Regions from separate parts of the Cryobacterium sp. AP23 genome, predicted to be linked through region 3. Evidence: predicted binding sites of a transcription regulator. Region 3 holds the regulator's gene; each other region holds the start of a gene.

Region 1 (5,922 bases), 940 kb from region 3:
AGCCGCATTCGCACCCGCAGCCGCACTGCACCGTTACCGCTCCACGCAATTTGCTCCAAGGAGGACCATGGCACGCTTTGACCGCACCGACTCCACCCGACACTCCCGCACCGCTGCCGGCAGTGGCTTCTCCGAGGCCGCCCCGACCGTCGTCGACGAGCCGGCCCCCGACACCGGATCGATGCCGATCCTCTCGCTGAGCAGCGAACCCGAGCTGGTCCTGCTCTCCCTTGACGACCGCACCCGCCGGTTCGACCGCGATGACGTCGTCGTGCGCAAGGGCGAGATCGCCCTGATCAACGGCCACTTCACCCCGCACGAGTCCCGGGTCAGCGACCTGCTCGCCCTCGCCGAGGCGCTCGACGAAGCCGGCATCGACTACCTGCTCGTGCGCGGCGACCGTGACCGTCCCGTCATCGCCGTCAACCGCAAGCGTCGCAAGAAGATCAGCCGGGTCCTCGCCCAGGCGTTCTCCAACACCCCCTTCTACCTCAAGCCGCTCGACGGCGACCCGGCCCGCCCCGCGCTCGTCGCCGACGGCGCCCTCGCCTCGCTGGCCACCTCCGACGTCTTCCGGGTCTACCAGCCGCGCATCGAACCGATCGGCCGCCTCCGCTACGGCGCCGAGACCGCGTTCCAGCTCGAACTGTGGCGCTTCGGCGAGGACGAGATCGTCGCCCCGGTCGAGAACGTGCTGATGCGCAAGCGCCTGCCCCGCGCCGAAGCCCGCGAGACCACGGTCGAACTCTTCGGCCGCAGCTGGCGCACCCTGCAGAACATGTTCGACGACCTCGTCAGCGACATCAGCTTCGACATCGACCTGGTCTTCTCCTGGGTCGACGGCTCTTCCACCGACTTCCAGAAGGCCCGTGCGGCACGCATGAAGTCTTACGTGGTCGGCGAGGGTGACGACTCGGATGCCCGGTTCCGGCAGATCGACGAACTCAAGTACGCCCTCCGCAGCGTCTACATGTTCGCCCCGTGGGTGCGCCGAATCTTCATCGCCACCGACTCGCCCGCCCCCGAATGGCTGGTCGACCACCCCCGGGTGACGATCATGAACAGCGAAGACTTCTTCCCCGACACGAGCGGGCTGCCCACCCACAACTCGCACGCCGTGGAGAGCCAGCTGCACCACATCCCGGGGCTCGCCGAGCACTTCCTCTACTCCAACGACGACATGTTCTTCGGCCGTCCGATCGGCCCGGAGCTGTTCTTCTCGCCCGGCGGGATCACCAAGTTCATCGAGGCGCCCACCCGCATCGGCCTGGGTGAGAACGACCCGACCCGCAGCGGTTTCGAGAACGCGGCCCGGGTGAACCGGGCGCTGCTGCGGGAACGTTTCGGCAAGGTCACCACCCGGCACCTCGAGCACACCGCGGCTCCGCTGCGGAAGAGCGTCATGCACGAGATGGAGGCGGAGTTCCCCGAGGACTTCGACCGCACCATGAAGAGCCGGTTCCGTTCGGCGACCGACATCTCGGTCACCAACTCGCTGTACCACTACTACGCGCTGGCCACCGGCCGGGCCGTCGAGCAGACCCAGGCCCGCTCGCTCTACGTGGAGACCACGCTCAAGCTGGCGCTGCGCCAGATGAACAAGCTGCTCAAGCGCCGCGACCAGGATATGTTCTGCCTCAACGACGGCAGCTTCCCCGAGATCAGCGACGAGGTGCGCACCGAGGCCGTCACCGACTTCCTCGAGCGCTACTTCCCGATCGTGGCCCCGTGGGAACGCGAAAGCGTGATCGCGGAAAGCCAGCACGGCGAGGACACCCTCATTGAGAGCGCCCTCGGCTCGGGCTCACACCTGATGAACGGTGACGTTATCGCAGAACCGGGATCGGCCTGGTCATTGGCGGCTCGCGGTACGCGGGGAGAGAACCCGCCGGCATGATCTCGATGCCGGAAGCGCTCAACCGACGAGCGCTTTCGGCGGCGTCGATGTAATCCAGCGCCTCGTAGTCGCCCAGCGGCACCACCGAGTGCAGCACGGTGTCGGAGTAGACGTGCACAAGATTGAATGCCCGGGCACCGTCCCGGCCGCGGGTGCCGCCGACCGGCACATTGAGGTCCTGGGTGTAGCAGGTGGCCGAGGCCACTGACACCGGGATGCCGGCGAAGGTCGCGGTGGACGAGTAGTGCAGGTGTCCGGCCAGGATGCTGCGCACATCCGTGCCGCGCAGCACCTGCGCGAGGCTGGCCTGGTCGCGCAGCTCCACCGCCACCGACAGGTCGAGCATGCTCGGCACCGGCGGGTGGTGCATGGCGAGGATGGTGCCGTCGGGCGCCGGGAAGCTGAGCTGCTCGCTGAGCCACTCGAGCTGGCGCTCGGAGATCTCGCCGTGGTGGCTGCCGGGCACCGTCGTGTCGAAGGTGATGATGCGCAGCCCGCCGACGTAGTCGACGTGGTCGATCGGCGCCAGGCTGGGCTCCTGGCCGAGCAACTCGGTGCGGAAGTTCGCCCGGTTGTCGTGGTTGCCCATCACCCAGAGCAGTTTGGCGCCCATGCGCTCAGCGGCCGGCTCGATGATGCTGCGCAGCTGTGCGTAGGCGTGCGGCTCGCCCTTGTCGGCGAGGTCGCCGGTGATGATGATGGCGTCGGGTCTACCGCCGGACGCCTCGACGTCACGGATCAACCGTTCGACGTGTTTGGCACTATCCACACTGCCGTAGAGGCGATTGCCGTCTGCGAGCAGGTGAGTGTCACTGAGGTGGAGAAGGAAATAATCCGGCCTGGAATATTCGGCCGTTCGAACGCTCACGGAGCTTCCATTCGTTTGGTACTCATGCACTTTACGGGGATTACGCTGCGGATGCTACAAAACCAGTCGATCAGAGAATTATGAACATAGCGTGTACAACACGCGAAATGACGGGACCCGAGAGATTTTTTCCGTCGGGTCCCGTCATTCCTCGCATCCTGGCGCTACTTCTCCAGATGCTTCTCGCCTTCCTTCAGCGTGAGCGTCTCCTGCTTTTCGGTGCTCACCTCGATCTTGCGCGGCTTGGCCGCCTCTGACACGGGGATGGTCACCGACAGCACGCCGTTGGCGTACGTGGCGCTGATGTTGTCAAGGTCGATGCCCTGGCCCAGGTTCAACTGGCGCAGGAACGACCCCGCGGTGCGCTCCCGGGTCAACCACTTCACATTGTCGTGGTTGGCGAGGGTGCGTTCTCCCCGGATGGTGAGCAGCTGGCCATCCACGTCGATGTCGACGGAGCCCGGGTCGATGCCCGGCATGTCGGCGTTGAGCACGTAGACATCGCCGGCCCGGTAGAGGTCCATCGGCATCAGGCGCGGGCCGCGCGTCTCGAAGAGGGCGCCGGCGACACGGTCCAGCTCGCGGAAGGGGTCGTAGTTCATTGCCATTTTCAACTCACTTTCTGCACTATCGTCGGCGCGAGCCCGTCGCCCGGCCGCTGGTTCCAAACTTGAGTCGACTCGACTCAACTGTTAATATTTTGACTCACTTGGGCGGACGTCGCAACCTCATCCATGCCGTGTTTCGCCGTCAGCGAAGCGGATGGCGAGGGGCCGCCAGGGTGCTGGTTTCGACGGGCTCAGGGGTGGGTGAGGCCGGGAGCGGAGGACGGCAGAACCGGGGTTTCTCCCTCGCCGTGCTCGTACGGGGCGCCGGTCTCGTCACTGGCCGAGGCGGCCCGGCGACGCTCCGACTCGAAATCACCCTCGAGGCCCGGGTAGCCGCCGCGATCGAACGAGCGGTCGGCCGCTCGCTCTCGTTCGGGGCGCCGGCGCCTCGCCTTCCAGCTGAACATATTCCGACGCTACGCCGCGCCGCCTCGAAGTCAAGTCACTTTTCGGACACGAACGGCCCGGTGCCCGGCGCCGCGCTCACACCCCTCGTTCACGGTTCACCCATACTCGCGTGGGAAGGTAGAGGGTGCACTCGATTTCCCGTCTCACCCCCACCCGATACATCGGCGCAGCACTGCTCTGCGTCGTGGCCTTCGTTGCGCTGTACCTGTACTTCGTGCGGGACGAAACCGGCCAGGTCATCGACCAGCTGGCCTTCAACGGGGCGGAAGACGGCACCACCGGAATGGCGCTGACGCAGCGTCTGCTCGACCTCATCCCCTCGGTGATGGTCGCGGTCGGGGCGATCGTGAGCATCGTCATCGCCGTCGTCCGGCGGGCCTGGTTCGCCCTCGTCGTGGCGGTGGCCAGCGCCACGGCCGCCGTGATCACCACCCAGTTGCTCAAGAACATCGTCCTCACCCGGCCGGACCTCGGTGTGGACGGCTACGTCTCCAACTCATTCCCGTCCGGGCATACGACGGTGGCCGCAGCATCCGCACTCGTCGTGTTCCTCGTCGCCAGCCCGCACAGCCGCTGGCTGGCCGGCACCATCGGCGCCGCCTTCGCGGTCGCGGCCGGGGTGTCGACCCTGGTGAGCCTGTGGCACCGGCCGAGCGACGTGATCGCCGCGCTGCTGGTGGTGTCGTTCTGGGGGTGTGTCGGCGGCGCCGTGCTCACCCGCTCCGGCGGGCGGCAACGTGCCGCGCGCCGGCCCGGCCCGGCCCGGGTGGGACTGCGGTTGCAAACCTGGATCGCCGTGCTGGCGGCGATCGTCACCGCGGTCGCCGTGGGCATGGGGGCGACGGGGGCGTTCGGAACCTCCGCGGCACCGCTGGCCTACCTCGGCGCCGTCACCGCGATCGTCGCGGTCGGGTTCGCGCTCGCCATCACCGCCACGCGCCTGTTCGACCGACTGCCGTAACCACCGGCGCGCCCCGGCGCAGGGGGTGTGCCCGTGACCGTGTGCGTGTCACACTGGGGCATGGCCGTCACGCTGAGAGCGCTCCAGACCGTTGTACCGCCCACCGTCCTTGTGCAGGAGCAAGTGCGGGACATCTTCGCTGTGCAACCCGGCCTCAGCCGGTTGGCCCAGCGGCTGGTGACCGCCTCGTTCAATCTCTCCGGCATCGACACCCGCCACACCGTGATCGAGGAACTCACCCTCGACTCCACGGCGACGGACCCGCAGTTCTTCGACGCCGCCAGCCAGCGGCTGCTCGTGCCCGGCACCCGCGCGCGCAACGAGCTCTACATCGAGCAGGCCACGAAGCTGTTCGTGGAGGCCGGCCGCCGTGCCCTCGCCGCCTGCCCCGGGCTGGACGCCGCCGACATCACCCACGTGGTGACGGTCTCCTGCACCGGGTTCTACGCGCCGGGCCCGGACTACATGCTCGTGCGGGAACTCGGGCTGGCCCCGTCCACCCAGCGTTACCACCTCGGTTTCATGGGCTGCTACGCCGCGATGCCGGCGCTCCGCACGGCGAAGCAGTTCGTCGAGGCCGACCCGAGCGCCGTGGTGCTCGTCGTCAGCGCGGAGCTGTGCTCGCTGCACCTGCGCACCTCCAGCGACCCGGACACGATCGTGGCCTCGTCGCTGTTCTCGGATGGCGCGGCCGCCGGCATCGTCAGCGCCCGCCCGCCGGTGCCCGGCGAGGCCGCCCTCGTGCTCGACCACTTCGAGACCGTGATCACGCCCGTCGGCGAGAGCGACATGGCCTGGAAGATCGGCGACGAGGGCTTCGAGATGATCCTCAGCTCCTACGTTCCGCACATTATCGACGAGCACATCGAGTCCGCCCTCGCCCCGCTGTTCGGCCGCGACGAGTCCCTCACCCGGGCCCTCGCCGCCGGTGTCGTGGCCGAGGCCGGCGCCGTGACCGCCGACGCCGACGGCACCGCCGCGGCCACGTCCGGGCAGGTGCTCACCGCGACGGCGCCCGGGTCACCGCTCAGCACCGCGATCGCCCATTGGGCGATCCATCCGGGCGGGCGGAGCATCCTCGACAAGACCGAGGCGAAGCTGGGCCTCACCGAGGCGCAGCTGGTGCCGTCGCGGGAGACCCTCCGCACCAACGGCAACATGTCCAGCGCCACCATCCTCT
Region 2 (5,922 bases), 1.9 Mb from region 3:
CCGTGCTCACCCCACCCCGGAAGGCGCCGGGCAGCGACGAACGACTGGCGGCGACGCATCCGGTCGCGCGCCTGCTGCGCCGGCCCGAGATGGGCGCCCTCGTCGCCGCCCTGGCGATCTTCACCTACTTCTCCCTCGCGACCACGGCGTTCCTCAGCCCGGCCGGCGCGGCCACCTGGCTGTACTCGGCGTCGCTGTTCGGCATCATGGCCGTCGCCGTGGCGATGCTCATGATCGGCGGCGAGTTCGACCTCTCCGCCGGCGCCATGACCGGCACCACCGGCCTACTCGTCGGCGCGTTCACCACCCAGTGGGGCATGAACCTGTGGTCCGCCATGCTGCTGGCCCTGCTGATCGCCCTCGCGGTGGGAGCCTTCAACGGTTTCCTTGTGGTGAAGACCGGCATCCCGAGTTTCATCGTGACCCTGGCCACCTTCTTCATCCTGCAGGGCCTGAACCTGGCCGGCACCAAGCTGGTCACCGGCCAGGTGGCCATCCAGAACATGACCCTGGTGCCCGGCTTCGACACCGGCAAGGCCATCTTCGGGTCGACGATCCCGCTGCTGGGCCTCGAATTGAAGGTGTCGATCTTCTGGTGGATCGGGATCACCGCGCTGGTGAGCTGGCTGCTGCTGCGCACCCGCTATGGCAACTGGATCTTCGCGATCGGCGGCCAGCTGCAGAGCGCCGTGCAGACCGGGGTGCCGGTGAAGCGCACCCGCATCGCCCTGTTCATGGGCACAGCCGGTGCCGGCTGGCTGGTCGGCATGCTCTCGCTGTTCGACGTGGCCACGGTGCAGGCCACCACCGGCATCGGCCAGGAATTCGTCTACATCATCTGCGCCGTGGTGGGCGGATGCCTGCTCACCGGCGGCTACGGATCGGCGATCGGCGCCGCCCTCGGCGCGCTCATCTACGGCATGATCCTGCAGGGCATCGTCTTCGCTCAGTGGGATAACAACTGGCTCAAGGCCTTCCTCGGCGGGATGCTGCTGCTCGCGGTTCTAGTGAACCTGTCGGTGCGCCGCCAGGCCGGGGTGCGGGCATGAGCGGCGCGAGTATGAGCGGCGAGGGCGTGAGCGGCGCGGGCGTGCGCGGCGACGGGCGGGCAACGCCCATCCTCGAGGTGCGCGGCATCGGCAAGGTCTACGGGTCCGTCATTGCGCTCAGCGACATCTCCACCGCCGTCGGCGCCGGCGAGGTGCTGTGCGTGCTCGGCGACAACGGCGCCGGCAAGTCGACGCTGCTGAAAGTCCTCGCCGGTGTGCATCCGCACTCGTCGGGCGAGGTGCTGCTCGACGGCCTGCCCGTGCGCTTCACCGGGCCGCGGCAGGCACTGGATGCCGGCATCGCCACCGTCTACCAGGACCTCGCGATCGTGCCGTTGATGCCGGTCTGGCGCAACTTCTTCCTGGGCGCCGAACTCTCCTCGGGCGTCGGGCCGTTCTCACGGTTGCGGGTGAGCGAGATGCGCGCCATCACGCTCGCGGAGCTCCGCCGCATGGGGATCGACCTGCGCGACGTCGACCAGCCGATCGGCACCCTGTCCGGCGGTGAACGGCAGTCCGTGGCGATCGCCAGGGCCATCCACTTCGGCGCCAGGGTCGTCATCCTCGACGAACCCACCTCCGCCCTCGGCGTCAAGCAGGCCGGCGTCGTGCTGCGCTACGTGGCCCATGCCCGCGACAACGGCCTCGGTGTGGTGTTCGTCACCCACAACCCGCACCACGCCTACCCAGTCGGGGACCGGTTCCTGGTGCTGAACCGGGGTGCCAGCCTGGGCGAATTCGACAAGACGGGCATCCGCATCGAGGAGCTCACCCGGCTGATGGCCGGCGGCGCTGAGCTGGACTCCCTCGCGCGGGAGATCGAGCGCGGCTGACCCGGCGGGGCGCTTCACCTTTTTCGGAGGATAAGGGCCCGCCCGGAATGGTTGTACCGTCGGCGACGAGAAACGGGGCGCACCGACCGGTGTGCCCGGCGAACGCAGACGGTGCCGCCGCCACACGGGCGGTGCCCCGAAGAGGAGTGATTCTGATGGCCAAGGGAACAACCCCGGTACTGGATGTGGCGGCGGACATCAACGCCGTCTCACTGGACCGCACCGAACTGGATCCGCGCACGCTCTTGATCGCCCGGATCGCGGCACTGGTCGCGGTCGATGCGCCCACCGGCTCGTACTTTCTGCACATCGGACCGGCGGCAGAAATGGGACTGACCGTCGACGACATCCAGGACGTGCTCGTCGCCGTCGCCCCGATCGTGGGCACCCCGCGGCTGATGTCGTCGGCGCGCAAGATCGTCGAGGCCTTCGACCTCGCGATCGAACTCGGCTCCGAGTCCGACACGCAGTAGCGGCGGCGCAGGCCGTTCGTGCACCACAACCCGTGAGGAGCAGCTCCAGTGAAGAAGCCGATCGTAGTCGTGGCCGTGCTGATGCTCCTCGCCGGATGCTCGGGCGGTGGTGGTGGCGGGGCGTACAGTAACCCGTCGCCGTCGCCGACCCCGAGCGCCACCTCGAGTTCCACCCCGTCGCCGGGAGCGACCGGCACGGCGCCGACCGCCGACCAGGTCACCTGGGCGGGCAACGTCTGCAGCGACACGACGGCGCTGCAGACCGAGGTGCAGGGGCTCGCCGCGGCGGCGGCCGCGGGCGGTTCGCAAGCGGCAACCTCGATCTCCGACCAGATGGGCCAGATCTCGACGTCGGTGGGCACCCTCGTCGATACGGTGAAGTCGGCGCCGACCGGAACCGGAGACGACCCGGGCTATGCGGAGGTGCGCAGCACGACCGAGACGGTGGACCAGTCTTTCAAGACGCTGCAGGCCAGCGCGGCCGAGGTGGAGGGCGCGACCGGGGTCGCACTGGTGACCGCGCTCGCAACCGTCGTGGCCGATACCGGCACTCTGCTCACCGACCTCGCAGCCACTGCGAAGGCGATCGGCACGGCCATGAAGGATGCCTCGAGCACCCTCGGCCAGTCCTTCCGCGCCGCACCCGCCTGCGCCTCCCTCACCTCCTCCTGAACCGGCCGGCGGATCGCGCTCAGGGGAATCTCAGCTTGGGGCGGGAATGAAACGAGCGCCCTGACGTTGACTTGAGTCGAGGGCACTCAAGTTTTGGGATCCCTCCTCGTTCAGATTCCCCAGGAGGATTTCTTGCCTACATACTTCGGCCCGTCCGGTTCCGAGAACGGTTCGTTCGACGAGTTCCTGGCCCGCTACCTGCAAGGCCAGCGCGCCCAGGGCGGACGCCCCATTGAGATCACCCGGCTGCTCAGTCGCCGCACCCACGAGATCCTCGTGCAGGCCGCCCAGTTCGCGGTCGACCACGGCCACGCCCACGTCGACGCGCTGCACCTGCTGCGCGTGATGGTGGAGCAGGAACCCGCCGCCTCGGCCATCCGCCGTGCCGGTGGCGACCCCGCCGCGATCGCGGCCGACGCCGAGCAACGCCTGCCCGAGTCCAGCGACCGCGAGGCCCAGTCCGCGCCCGGCCTCACCCCGTCGGCCCAGCGCGCCCTGCTGGACGCCCACCAGGTCGCCCGCGCCTTCGGCTCCACCTACATCGACCCGGAGCACCTGTTCTTCGCCTTCGTGGTGAACCAGGATTCGCCCGCCGCCCGGGTCCTCGCCGAGTCCGGCGTCACCGCCGAGTCCCTGCAGGCCGGCGCCCAGGAGGCCGACGCCGACGAGGCGCAACGCTCCGGGGCCACGGCCGACGCCTCCGACACCCCGATGCTGGACACCTACGGCATCGACCTCACCGAGCGCGCCCGCTCCGGCAAGCTCGACCCGGTGATCGGCCGCAGCGACGAGATCGAGCAGACCGTCGAGATCCTCTCCCGCCGCACCAAGAACAACCCGGTGCTCATCGGCGAAGCCGGCGTGGGCAAGACCGCCGTGGTCGAGGGCCTGGCCCAGGCCATCGTCGACGGCCTCGTGCCCGAACAACTCCGCAGCAAGCGCGTCATCGCGCTCGACCTGCCCGCCATGCTTGCCGGAACCCGTTACCGCGGTGACTTCGAGGAGCGCCTCACCAAGACCATGGATGAGATCAGCGAGCGGAGCGACGAGATCATCGTCTTCATCGACGAGCTACACACGGTGGTCGGCGCCGGCGGCGCCGGCGAGGGCGGAATGGACGCCGGCAACATCCTCAAGCCGCGCCTGGCGCGCGGTGAGCTGCACGTCGTGGGCGCCACCACCCTCAACGAATACCGCAAGGTCGAAAAGGACCCCGCGCTCGAACGGCGCTTCCAGCCAGTGCGGGTGGGGGAGCCGAGCATCGACGACGCCGTGCAGATCCTCGCCGGCCTCGCGGGCCGCTACGCCGAGCACCACTCGGTGCGCTACACGGATGCCGCGATCCGCGCCGCCGTGGAGATGAGCGCCCGGTACATCCCCGACCGGTTCCTGCCCGACAAGGCCATCGACCTGATCGACCAGGCCGGCGCCCGCGCGCGCCTTGCGCTCGGTTCCCGGGTCGACGTCGACGCGCTGCGCGAGCAGCTGGCCGGGCTCGAGACGGCGAAGGCCGTCGCCGTCGCGGCCGAGGCCTACGAGGAGGCGTCCCGGTTGCGGGACGAGTCCGAGGCGCTGGCCGAGAAGATCCAGGCTGCCGAGACCGCGCAGGGGTCGGATGCCGGCGTGTCGGCCCCGTCCGCCGTGGTGGACGAGGCGGAGATCGCCGCGATCATCGCCCGGGCCACCGGCATCCCGGCCAGCCGCCTCACCGCGGGTGACCGCGAACGCCTCGCCACGCTCGAAGCCGACCTGCACCAGCGGGTCATCGGGCAGGACGATGCGGTCACGGTGATCGCCAAGGCAGTGCGGCGCAACCGCACCGGAATGGGCGACGCCTCCCGCCCGGTCGGCAGCTTCCTCTTCCTCGGCCCGACCGGGGTGGGCAAGACCGAACTCGCGAAGTCGCTGGCGCAGTCCCTGTTCGGTGACGAGAAGGCGATGCTGCGCTTCGACATGAGCGAGTTCGGCGAGCGCCACACCGTCAGCCGTCTGGTCGGCGCCCCTCCCGGCTACGTCGGCTACGACGAGGCCGGCCAGCTCACCGAACACGTGCGGCGGAACCCCTACTCGGTGGTGCTGCTCGACGAGATCGAGAAGGCGCACCCGGATGTCTTCAACCTGCTCCTGCAGGTGCTCGACGACGGCCGGCTCACCGACGGCCAGGGTCGCACCGTGGACTTCCGCAACACCGTGGTGATCATGACCTCGAACATCGGCTCTGAGGTGCTGGCCAGCCGCAGCGGCGCGCTCGGCTTCACCGCCGACCTCGACGGCGCGCACAACGGCTTCGGCTCGGAGAAGGCGCTGCGCGACCGCGTGATGGCCAAGCTCCGCGAGGCCATGCGGCCCGAGTTCCTCAACCGGATCGACGAGGTCGTGCTGTTCCGGAAGCTCGATCAGCCGCAGCTGCGGCAGATCGTGCGGTTGCTGCTAACCCAGACCGAGGCTCGACTGGCCGCCCAGGGCCACGCGCTCACCGTGAGCGACGAGGCCGTGGACTGGATCGCCGAGACCGGTTACGAGCCCGAGTACGGTGCCCGGCCGCTCCGCCGGGTCATCCAGCGCCAGCTCGACGACAAGATCGCCGACCTGCTGGTGGCCTCCGAGCTCGGGGACGGCGGCGTCGTCGCCGTGACCGTGCAGGATGCTGCCCTGCGGGTCGCCGCCGAGCCGGCGCGGATGCCGCTGGCCGCGTAGCCGCACACGACAAGACCCAGCCGTACCCTCAGGGGTGCGGCTGGGTCTTCGTCGTTGTGATGCCCTTACAGGATGAAGAGCATCTCCTGGTAGGTGGGCAACGGCCACAGGTCGTCCGCCACGATCGCCTCGAGCGCGTCGGCTGCCGTGCGCACCGCGGACATCGCGGGCAGCAGGGCGTCCCGGGCGTGCTCCGCC
Region 3 (5,922 bases):
TGCGACCTGGGGCGGCGAGACCGCGCAGGTGGTCGTGGCCACCAAGGGCGGGCACCTGCGCCCCGGCGATGGGACCTGGTACGTCGACGGCCGCCCCGAGTACATCAAGCGGGCCGCGCACGCGTCGCTCGAACGGCTCGGCGGCGACGCGATCGACCTGTACCACCACCACCGGCCCGACCCCGCGGTGCCGTACGCCGACTCCATCGGCGCCATCCGCGACCTGCTCGACGAGGGCGTCATCCGCCTGGCCGGCATCTCGAACGCCAACCCTGAGCAGATCCGGGAGGCCTACGCGATCCTCGGCGGCCGGCTGGCGAGCGTGCAGAACCAGTACTCGCCGGCATTCCTCAGCAGCCAGCCCGAGCTGGACCTCTGCACCGAGCTCGGTGTCGCGTTCCTGTCCTGGAGCCCGTTGGGCGGCATCAAGTCCGCCGCCGACCTGGGCACCCGGTTCGCGCCGTTCCAGCAGGTGGCGGATGCCCATGGCGTGAGCCCGCAGGTCGTCACCCTGGCCTGGCACCTGGCCGCATCTCCCCGGGTGATCCCCATCCCGGGGGCGAGCCGGCCAGAGAGTATCCGTGACTCGACCCGCGCAGCCGATCTCATCCTGTCGGACGAGGAACTCTCCATGCTCTCCGCAACCGCGACCCCCGAGGCGGTGTCCGCATGACCGCGATCGTGCACCTCGACCTGCAGCTGGACCCGGCCGCGCTCGAGACCGTGCCGGCCCTGCTGAACGAGGTGCTCACCGCGACCCGCGCCTGGCCCGGTAACGAGGGACTCGAGGTGATCGTCGACGACGCCGACCCCGCCCACGTGATCGTCGTCGAGCTGTGGGCCAGCGCAGCCGACCACGACGCGTACGCCGCGTGGCGGCTCACCCCCGAGGGCGCCAGCCGGCTCGGTGAGGCGCTCGCCGCCCCACCGGTGAAGACCGTGTTCTCCGGGCGGATCCCCCTGGCCGTCTAGCCGCAGCGGCCGGATCGTCGCTACGGCGGTCTGGTCGTAGCAGCCGTTCTGGGCAGGGCAGCGCTAGGCGGCCGAGCCGATCGCGTCGACCGGCAGGTCGCTCGCCACCGACGTGCCGGCCTGCGCGGCGGCGACATCCTCGAGCAGCTGTTCGAGGAACGCCGACGCCGCGGGGCTCGGCTCGTCGGCGACCGCCACCGCCACCGCCCACTCCGGCACGTTCGCCGGCAACGGCACTGCCACGAGGTCGTCCGGCCGTTTCAGCGCGAAGCTCGTGGGCACGATCGCCACGCCCAGGTTGTAGCCCACCAGCTCGAGCAGCGGGTGCACGTCGTTGACCTCCATCGCCGCCCGGTACTCGAAGCCGGCCGCGGCGAACGCCCGCCGGGCGAGCATGTGCGCGCCCCAGCCGGCCTGGAATCCGATCAACGGCTCGCTGCGCAGGGTGTCGAGGTCCACCTCGGCCAGCGCCGCCACCGGGTGGTCGGGATGGCAGAGCGCCACCATCTTCTGGCTGCTCAGGCGGTGCAACCGCACGCCGGGCGGGGTGTCGCCGGTGTCCACGACGAGGGCCACATCGGTGGTGCCGCTCGCGACGCCCTCGATGAGCTCGACCGAGCCCACCTGGCGCAGCCGCACCTCGACGCCCTGGTTGGCCGTGCGGAAGCGGGCCAGCTCGGCGGGCAGGTCGACGGAGCCGAGGCACGGTTCCGCGCCCACGGTCAGGCGTCCGCGCATGAGGCCGCGCACCGCGGCGACGGCATTCTGGGCGGCTGCGGCGCTGGCGAGCGTGCGGAGCGCATCCGTCAGCAGAGCCTGGCCGGCGGCGGTGAGCTCGACCCGGCGGGTGCTGCGGATGAACAGGGAGGTGCCCAGTTCGATCTCCAGGGCCCGGATCGAGGCGGACAGCCCGGACTGGGAGATGTGCAGCAGCTCCGCTGCCCGGGTGAAGTGGCGTTCGTCGGCGACCGTCACGAAGTGCTCAAGCTGGCGCAGTTCCATTCAGCAAGTCTATGGTTCGCCGACTTGCCCCCGTCCGGACGAGTTGCCCCGTTGTACCGGGGCAACTCGTCCGCAGCGGGGCAACTCGCGAGGGTTACGTGCCGCGGTTACTTGTCGAGGGGGCGCCAGATCACGATCTGGTTGGAACGGCGGGTGCGAGTGCCGGCGCGCATCGAGGTGACGTCCCCGGCCAGGCCCGCCGCGAAGACGCGGCGGCCCGGACGGTTGAGCAGCTCGTCGGCCAGGGCGGCCTCGAGGTCACCCACCCGACTTTCCAGGGTGCGCACGGTGTCCTCCAGCGCGAGAATCCGACGGATGCCTTCCAGGCTCACGCCCTCTGCCCCGAGGTCGGCGATCTCCCGCAGCCGGGCCACGTCCCGCATCGAATAGCGGCGCGAGCGGCCCGGCGTGCGGCCGGGGCTGACGAGCCCAAGGCGGTCGTATTGCCGCAGGGTTTGCGGGTGCATCCCGGCAAGCTCTGCGGCGGTACTGATCACGAAGACCCGGGTGTTCTCATCCATCGGCGTTCGCTAACCCTTGGCCCGCTGCAGCAGGTCGTCGCGCGGGTTCTCCTTGGGCAGCGCCTCGTTGAACGCGAGCAGCTTCTCCTCGGCGTCTTTCGACAGGTGCGACGGCACAGCCACCTGGACCACGGCGAGCAGGTCGCCGGAGCCCTTCGGCGTGACGACGCCACGGCCCTTGACCCGCAGCACCCGACCGCTCGGGGTGCCGGGAGCCACCCGCAGCTTCACCGGGGGCCCACCCAGGGTGGGCACCTCGATGGTGGCGCCGAGCGCGGCCTCCACGAAGGTCACCGGCACGTTCACGCGCAGGTTGAGGCCCTCGCGTTCGAACACCGGGTGCTTGCGCACGGTGACGGTGAGCACGATGTCGCCGGTCTCGCCGCCGTCCGGGCTGGGTTGCCCCTGCCCGCGCAGCTTGATCTTCTGCCCGTCGGCGACGCCGGCGGGAATTTTGACCTTGATCGGCCGACCCTCCTGGGTCTGCAGTGTGATCTGGTCACCCTGCGTGGCCGTGATGAAGTCGACCGTGGTGGATGCGATCACGTCGCGTCCCCTGGTCGGCCCGCCCTGGCCACGGAAGCCGCCGGTGGAGGTGCCGAACCGGCCACCACCACCCTGGGCGCCGCGACCGAACATGCCGCCGAGGATGTCGTCGAAACCGGCCTGCTCGTAGGAGTAGCCCTGTTGCCGGGCTCCACCACCGAACATGCCGCCGAAGACGTCGTCGAAACCGCCCTGCTGGCCACCCTGGCCAGGGGCGGTGAAGCGAGCTCCACCGCCCATGGCGCGCACGGCGTCGTACTCCTTGCGCTGTTCGGGGTCACCGATCACCGAGTGGGCCTCGCTGATCTCCTTGAACTTGGCTTCCGCCGCCGCGTTGCCCGGGTTGGAGTCCGGGTGGTACTTGCGCGCGAGCTTGCGGTAGGCCTTCTTCAGGTCGGCCGCGGAGACGTCCTTCGAGACTCCGAGAACCTTGTAAAAGTCCTTATCGAACCAGTCCTGGCTAGCCATCGCTCGGTACCTGCACGACGACCTTGGCTACCCGCAACAGCGAGGACCCGAGGTAGTAGCCGGTCTCGACGACATCGCCGACGGTTTCCACCTCGACGTCAGCGCTGGGCTGCTGGAAGATGGCCTCGTGCACGGTGGGGTCGAACACGTCGCCGACCGAGCCGTACGGCTTGAGGCCGATCCGCTCGGTGCTGGCGCGCAGCTTGGCGGCGATGGTCGCGAAGGCGGAATCGCCCTCGAGGTCGCCGTGCTTCTCGGCCCGGTACAGGTCGTCGAGCACCGGCAGGAGCACCTTGGCGACTTCACCGGTGACGCGCTCGCGCTCGATCTCCCGGTTGGCCTCGGTGCGCTTGCGGTAGTTCGCGTACTCGGCGGTAACCCGCTTGAGGTCGGCGAGGTGCTCGCTGGAGGGGTCGGAGACCTCGAGGTTGGCCGCGTCCAGGATGTCCTGCACGGTCAGCTCGTCTTCCTCGATGCCTTCGGCGGTCGCGGCGTCGTCGGTGGCGGGCTCGTCGCCCTGGCGCACTTCGGATGCCTCGGTCGCGTCAACCGCAGCAGCCAGTTCGGCTTCTGCGTCGGTCCCGGCGCCGAGCCCGCCCGCCGCGGGGGCGCCCGATTCGGGCGCTCCCGCAGCAGCAGACTCGTCCTCGGGACGGTTCTCGTCCGGACGGTTGGTGTCTGTCATTACTTCTTCGCTTCGTCCTCGTCGTCGACAACCTCGGCGTCGACAACGTCTTCGTCCGACTTGGCGTCGTCGGCAGGCGCGGCGGTCTCGGACTCGCCGGCGGCGGCATCCGCCTGGCTGGAGGCGTAGATGGCCTCGCCGAGCTTGCCCTGACTCTCGTTCAGCTTGTCGAACGCGGTCTTGACCGCGTCATCGTCGTCGCCGGCGAGGGCGGACTTGAGAGCGTCGACGTCGCCCTGAACCTCGGACTTGACGTCCTCGGGCAGCTTGTCGTCGTTCTCCTTGATCAGCTTCTCGATCGAGTAGGCGAGCTGCTCGGCCGTGTTGCGGGTCTCGGCGGCCTCACGGCGGCGCTTGTCCTCGGCGGCGTGCTCTTCACCCTCGCGCACCATGCGCTCGATGTCTTCCTTGCCCAGCGCGGTGCCGCCGGTGATCGTCATCGACTGCTCCTTGCCGGTGCCCTTGTCCTTGGCGGACACGTGCACGATGCCGTTGGCGTCGAGGTCGAAGGTGACCTCCACCTGCGGGATGCCGCGCGGGGCCGGCGCAATGCCGGTGAGCTCGAAGGTGCCCAGGTTCTTGTTGTCGCGGGTGAACTCGCGCTCGCCCTGGAAGACCTGGATCGCCACGGACGGCTGGTTGTCGTCGGCGGTGGTGAAGGTCTCGCTGCGCTTGGTGGGGATGGCGGTGTTGCGCTCGATGAGGCGCGTCATGATGCCGCCCTTGGTCTCGATGCCGAGGCTCAGCGGGGTGACGTCGATGAGGAGGACGTCCTTGCGCTCGCCCTTCAGCACACCGGCCTGGAGGGCGGCGCCGACGGCGACGACCTCGTCCGGGTTGACGCCCTTGTTCGGGTCCTTGCCACCGGTCTCGGCCTTGACGAGCTCGTACACGGCGGGCATACGGGTGGAGCCACCGACGAGAACGACGTGTGCGATGTCTTCGACCTTGACGCCGGCTTCACGGATGACGTCCTGGAAGGGCTTCTTGGTGCGGTCGAGCAGGTCTTCGGTCATCTTCTCGAACTGGGCGCGGGTGAGCGTCTCGTCGAGGTTGGCCGGGCCGTTCTCCGTCAGGGAGAGGTAGGGCAGCTGGATGCTGGTGGACATGCTCGAAGAGAGTTCCTTCTTCGCCTGCTCCGCGGCTTCCTTGAGGCGCTGCTTGGCGATCTTGTCCTTGGAGACGTCGACGCCGGTGGAGTCCTTGAAGCGCTTGATCAGGTGATCGACGATGCGCTGGTCCCAGTCGTCGCCGCCGAGGCGGTTGTCACCGGCGGTCGAACGCACCTGGATGGTGCTGAAGTCGTCGTCCTTGCCCACCTCGAGGAGGGAGACGTCGAAGGTTCCGCCACCGAGGTCGAAGACCAGGATGAGCTCGTCTTCCTTGCCACGGTCCAGGCCGTAGGCCAGGGCGGCCGCGGTGGGCTCGTTGATGATGCGCAGCACGTTGAGGCCGGCGATCTCGCCGGCTTCCTTCGTGGCCTGGCGCTCGGCGTCGTTGAAGTACGCGGGAACGGTGATGACGGCATCCGTCACCTTGTCGCCCAGGTACTGCTCGGCGTCGCGCTTGAGCTTCGCGAGGATGCGGGCGGAAATCTCCTGCGGGGTGTACTTCTTGTCGTCGATGCCGACGGTCCAATCGGTGCCGACGTGGCGCTTGACCGACGAGATGGTGCGGTCGACGTTGGTCACGGCCTGGCGCTTGGCCGTCTCGCCGACGAGTACTTCG

What was found. Region 3 encodes HspR, which represses chaperone genes until heat shock. Its sites were predicted from a motif close to AAGTTGAGTCNNNNNGACTCAACTT; they were not measured.
Region 1: the regulator HspR is predicted to act here: its motif matches at 3,433-3,457, upstream of ACU5E9_RS07670 (Hsp20/alpha crystallin family protein).
Region 2: the regulator HspR is predicted to act here: its motif matches at 3,096-3,120, upstream of ACU5E9_RS00930 (ATP-dependent Clp protease ATP-binding subunit).

Annotation. Positions count from the first base shown of each region.
Region 1 covers NZ_CM133415.1:1,615,941-1,621,862, reverse strand. The annotation lists gene ACU5E9_RS07680 (stealth family protein) at 182-1,897, shown strand; gene ACU5E9_RS07675 (phosphodiesterase) at 1,827-2,765, opposite strand; gene ACU5E9_RS07670 (Hsp20/alpha crystallin family protein) at 2,930-3,373, opposite strand; gene ACU5E9_RS07665 (hypothetical protein) at 3,565-3,780, opposite strand; gene ACU5E9_RS07660 (phosphatase PAP2 family protein) at 3,906-4,742, shown strand; gene ACU5E9_RS07655 (type III polyketide synthase) at 4,803-5,922, shown strand, end outside.
Region 2 covers NZ_CM133415.1:193,069-198,990, forward strand. The annotation lists gene ACU5E9_RS00910 (ABC transporter permease) at 1-1,049, shown strand, start outside; gene ACU5E9_RS00915 (ATP-binding cassette domain-containing protein) at 1,046-1,882, shown strand; gene ACU5E9_RS00920 (carboxymuconolactone decarboxylase family protein) at 2,038-2,355, shown strand; gene ACU5E9_RS00925 (hypothetical protein) at 2,404-3,027, shown strand; gene ACU5E9_RS00930 (ATP-dependent Clp protease ATP-binding subunit) at 3,160-5,724, shown strand; gene ACU5E9_RS00935 (glutamine synthetase III family protein) at 5,790-5,922, opposite strand, start outside.
Region 3 covers NZ_CM133415.1:2,558,122-2,564,043, forward strand. The annotation lists gene ACU5E9_RS12050 (aldo/keto reductase) at 1-673, shown strand, start outside; gene ACU5E9_RS12055 (putative quinol monooxygenase) at 670-972, shown strand; gene ACU5E9_RS12060 (LysR family transcriptional regulator) at 1,036-1,974, opposite strand; gene ACU5E9_RS12065 (heat shock protein transcriptional repressor HspR) at 2,082-2,495, opposite strand; gene ACU5E9_RS12070 (DnaJ C-terminal domain-containing protein) at 2,505-3,509, opposite strand; gene ACU5E9_RS12075 (nucleotide exchange factor GrpE) at 3,502-4,194, opposite strand; gene dnaK (molecular chaperone DnaK) at 4,194-5,922, opposite strand, start outside.